One region of the Metabacillus sp. 22489 genome, then DNA from elsewhere that is predicted to be linked to it. Evidence: a T-box and tRNA genes for the amino acid it is inferred to sense, from the RefSeq annotation. Region 1 holds a T-box; the other holds one or more tRNA genes.
What was found. A T-box is a leader RNA that pairs with one kind of tRNA and senses whether it is charged. The one in region 1 lies ahead of thrS (threonine--tRNA ligase), so its partner is inferred to be a tRNA-Thr.
Positions count from the first base shown of each region.

Region 2: it has a tRNA-Thr gene. The T-box ahead of thrS (threonine--tRNA ligase) is inferred to sense a tRNA for this amino acid. The anticodon was not compared.

Region 1 is NZ_JBQENT010000052.1:6,595-8,830, reverse strand. It holds gene thrS (threonine--tRNA ligase) at 1-1,406, opposite strand, end outside; T-box leader at 1,459-1,680, opposite strand; T-box leader at 1,719-1,940, opposite strand; T-box leader at 1,974-2,198, opposite strand.
Region 2 is NZ_JBQENT010000016.1:95,087-97,322, reverse strand. It holds rRNA gene rrf (5S ribosomal RNA) at 146-261, shown strand; tRNA gene ACTJJ9_RS11815 (tRNA-Asn) at 273-347, shown strand; tRNA gene ACTJJ9_RS11810 (tRNA-Ser) at 352-443, shown strand; tRNA gene ACTJJ9_RS11805 (tRNA-Glu) at 464-538, shown strand; tRNA gene ACTJJ9_RS11800 (tRNA-Val) at 544-619, shown strand; tRNA gene ACTJJ9_RS11795 (tRNA-Met) at 643-719, shown strand; tRNA gene ACTJJ9_RS11790 (tRNA-Asp) at 737-813, shown strand; tRNA gene ACTJJ9_RS11785 (tRNA-Phe) at 990-1,062, shown strand; tRNA gene ACTJJ9_RS11780 (tRNA-Thr) at 1,073-1,145, shown strand; tRNA gene ACTJJ9_RS11775 (tRNA-Tyr) at 1,161-1,244, shown strand; tRNA gene ACTJJ9_RS11770 (tRNA-Trp) at 1,253-1,326, shown strand; tRNA gene ACTJJ9_RS11765 (tRNA-His) at 1,338-1,413, shown strand; tRNA gene ACTJJ9_RS11760 (tRNA-Gln) at 1,422-1,496, shown strand; tRNA gene ACTJJ9_RS11755 (tRNA-Gly) at 1,563-1,637, shown strand; tRNA gene ACTJJ9_RS11750 (tRNA-Cys) at 1,647-1,720, shown strand; tRNA gene ACTJJ9_RS11745 (tRNA-Leu) at 1,736-1,824, shown strand; tRNA gene ACTJJ9_RS11740 (tRNA-Leu) at 1,845-1,926, shown strand.

The DNA.
Region 1 (2,236 bases):
TCAATTTTTGGTCCATAAAATGCCCCGTCTCCTTCATTTACTTGGTATTGAACACCTAATTCATTTAGCACATTTTTTAAAGCTCCTTCTGATAATTCCCAAAGCTTTTCATCGCCTAATGATTTCTCTGGTCGAGTCGAAAGCTCGATGGAATAATCAAAACCGAATGTACGATATACCTCATCAATTAAATGAAACACTTGCTTAATTTCACTTTCAATTTGGTCCTCTCTAACGAAAATATGGGCATCATCCTGACAAAATGTCCGTACTCGAAACAGACCATTTAATGCGCCACTGTATTCATGACGATGCACCTGACCGAATTCAGCCATTCGTATCGGAAGATCGCGGTATGAGTATAAATTATTTTTAAAGATAAGCATATGTCCTGGGCAATTCATTGGTTTCATAGCAAATCTTGTCTGATCGACTTCAGAAAAATACATATTCTCATGGTAATGATCCCAATGACCTGATTGCTCCCACATTTGTTGATTCATCATAAACGGTGTACGAACCTCTTCATAATTGGCCTTTTGTAAAAGCTCCCGAGAGTACTTTTCAAGTTCATTACGAACAATTTGCCCTTTTGCTAAATAAAATGGCATTCCTGGTGCTTGATCTGAGAACATAAATAATTGCAATTGCTTCCCTAGCTTACGATGATCACGCTTTGCTGCTTCCTCTAGGAAATGAAGGTATTCTGCTAATTCCTTCTTCCTGTTAAACGCTACACCATAAACGCGTTGAAGAACCTCATTATCGCTATCCCCGCGCCAATAGGCTCCAGACACGCGAGTTAATTTAAATGCTTTCACATAGCCAGTTGCTGGTACATGTGGACCTCGGCATAGGTCAATAAATTCTCCTTGCTGATAAAGAGAAATTTTTTCACCTTCCGGAATGTCCTTTAATAATTCCAGCTTGAAGTTCTCGTTTTTTTCTTTAAATAATGCTTCTGCCTCTTCATACGAAACCTCAATACGCTCTATATTTAGATTTTCATTTATAATGTTTTCCATTTCTTTTTCAATCTCAAGTAAATTATCTGATGACAAGCTATGTGGCAGCTTGAAGTCATAGAAAAATCCATCGTCAATAACAGGACCAATCGCTAAGCTTACGTTAGGATAAAGTCTTTTCATCGCCTGTGCTAAAATATGTGCTGCTGAATGCCTAATGATCTCTATCCCTTCCTGTGAATCTTGAGCAATAATTGAAAGCTGACAATCCTCTTTTAACTTGTAGCTTAAATCAACTAACCTGCCATTTACTTTTCCTCCAACTGCCTGTTTCTGTAAGCTTGAACTAATTGACGCCGCAATGTCTCTCATTGTCATGTCTTTCGGAAACTCCTTAACGACACCATCTGGAAACTCAATTTTCACCATTTCTTTACTCATGTTTTAACACTCCTTCATTAGTTTTAATATAAAAAAACACACTCATCCCTAAATAAGGGACGAGTGTGTTTATACCCGTGGTTCCACCCAATTTCCCATAAGAAAAAAAACTTATGGCTTTGGCGCTATAACGTCGCGTTGACGGTATTGGATACTTTAATTCCCCAATACTGCTTCAAGGTGGTAAATTATTTTCCTAAGCTAGGAAGTTCGCAGCTTTCCTTCCCTCTCTGATAGCCGAAAAAATAATTCATGTCCTTTTCATTGCAATTATTAATATTAAAATAATAAAAAAACGCACTCATCCCTATAACAAGGGACGAGTGCGTTATACCCGTGGTTCCACCCAATTTCCCATAAGAAAAAAACACTTATGGCTTTGGCGCTATAACGTCGCGTTGACGGTATTGGATACTCTAATTCCCCAATACTGCTTCAAGGTGGTAAATTATTTTCCTAAGCTAGGAAGTTCACAGCTTTCCTTCCCTCTCTGATAACCGTAAAAATAATTCATGTCCTCTTCTTCACATGTTCTTTATTAAATTAAAAAACGCACCCATCCCTATAACAAGGGACGAGTGCGTTATACCCGTGGTTCCACCCAATTTTCCATAAATAAAAATCACCTATGGCTTTGGTGCTGTAACGTCGCATTATACGGTATTGGATACTTAGTGTTCCCCAATACAGCTCAAAAGGTGGTAAGATACTTTTCTGCGTTAGGAAGTTTTCAGCTTTCCTTCCCTCTCTGGAAACCGTAAAAGTAACTCATGTCCTTATCATTGCTTTTTAAAAGTCATATTTACATTTTTTATCATATTACAATATGT
Region 2 (2,236 bases), on a different contig from region 1:
AGTATGGCTTCTGGAGCTAGATATAAAGAGCGTTAAACTAAGTGAATGAATATTAAAAATCGTTATCTAGTTTTGAAGGAATATTTTCTTCAAAAAAGACTTGAAAAATTCTTCTAAGATAGTATAATAGTCTTTGTCACAATTGTCTGGTGGCGATAGCGAAGAGGTCACACCCGTTCCCATGCCGAACACGGAAGTTAAGCTCTTCAGCGCCGATGGTAGTTGGGGGACTCCCCCTGTGAGAGTAGGACGTTGCCAGGCTATTATATTATTCCGCAGTAGCTCAGTGGTAGAGCTATCGGCTGTTAACCGATCGGTCGTAGGTTCGAATCCTACCTGCGGAGCCATTTTGGAGAGCTGTCCGAGTGGCCGAAGGAGCACGATTGGAAATCGTGTAGGCGGCGAAAGCTGTCTCAAGGGTTCAAATCCCTTGCTCTCCGCCACTACTGATAAAACAAACTTTGGCCCGTTGGTCAAGCGGTTAAGACACCGCCCTTTCACGGCGGTAACACGGGTTCGAATCCCGTACGGGTCACCATATATGGAGGATTAGCTCAGCTGGGAGAGCATCTGCCTTACAAGCAGAGGGTCGGCGGTTCGATCCCGTCATCCTCCACCATTAAATGTTAAACATACTATTATCGCGGGGTGGAGCAGTCTGGTAGCTCGTCGGGCTCATAACCCGAAGGTCGCAGGTTCAAATCCTGTCCCCGCAACCAATTTAAGTTAATTAAATGGTCCGGTAGTTCAGTTGGTTAGAATGCCTGCCTGTCACGCAGGAGGTCGCGGGTTCGAGTCCCGTCCGGACCGCCATTCTAAATTTATTACTATTTATAAAATGTTAATTAAGTCTAGAGTAAAAGGGTTTCGATAAGCGAGAAGATCAAGGAAGCGAATGAATGAACACCGGAGCGTATTTGAATACGTGAGGATGTGAATGAATGAGCTGACGCAGAGATTCGAAGTTTAGCGGAAGCCGAAAACATTAAGGCTCGGTAGCTCAGTTGGTAGAGCAATGGACTGAAAATCCATGTGTCGGCGGTTCGATTCCGTCCCGAGCCACCTTTTGTTTGCCGGTGTAGCTCAATTGGTAGAGCAACTGACTTGTAATCAGTAGGTTGGGGGTTCAAGTCCTCTCGCCGGCACTGTTTCACCAATATGGAGGGGTAGCGAAGTGGCTAAACGCGGCGGACTGTAAATCCGCTCCTTCGGGTTCGGCAGTTCGAATCTGCCCCCCTCCACCATTTAATATAGGGGCATAGTTTAACGGTAGAATAGAGGTCTCCAAAACCTTTGGTGTGGGTTCGATTCCTACTGCCCCTGCCAATTAAATAATGGCGGCTGTGGCGAAGTGGTTAACGCATCGGATTGTGGTTCCGACATTCGTGGGTTCGATTCCCATCAGCCGCCCCATTAATCAGTGGGCTATAGCCAAGTGGTAAGGCAACGGACTTTGACTCCGTCATTCGTTGGTTCGAATCCAGCTAGCCCAGCCATTTTTTTATTACACATTTTTGATTCTCTTGCATAGGCTAGAGTATACAAATTTTATAATTGTCAGCGCGGAAGTAGTTCAGTGGTAGAACACCACCTTGCCAAGGTGGGGGTCGCGGGTTCGAATCCCGTCTTCCGCTCCAGTTTAAAATGGCGGCATAGCCAAGTGGTAAGGCAGAGGTCTGCAAAACCTTTATCACCGGTTCAAATCCGGTTGCCGCCTCCATTTAAACTAACCCTTGCCGGGGTGGCGGAACTGGCAGACGCACAGGACTTAAAATCCTGCGGTAGGTGACTACCGTACCGGTTCGATTCCGGTCCTCGGCACCATTTGAATTTTATTTTGCTTTGCCAGTGTGGCGGAATTGGCAGACGCGCACGACTCAAAATCGTGTTCCTTCGGGAGTGTCGGTTCGACCCCGACCACTGGTATTATGTAACGATTGTAAATGAGATTAATTCGACGTTTCTTACGTATTGTAAGGAGCGTTTTTTATTTATCTCCAATACTATCCTTCAATTTCTTAGCAATAAATTTAAATAAAGCGTGGGATAAAGTATGTGATTCTATCCCCATCCTAATGATAATAGTATTTCTAACAATATACAGTGGTAATCTAGATAATGTACCTAAACTATGAGCAAAACTGTCTTTATTGCTCTGTTTCCTTTGCATTTTTTATTTAGTAATAGTAAAGTTTATAATGTTCTAAATTAAAGTCTGATAAAAAGTCATTAAGCA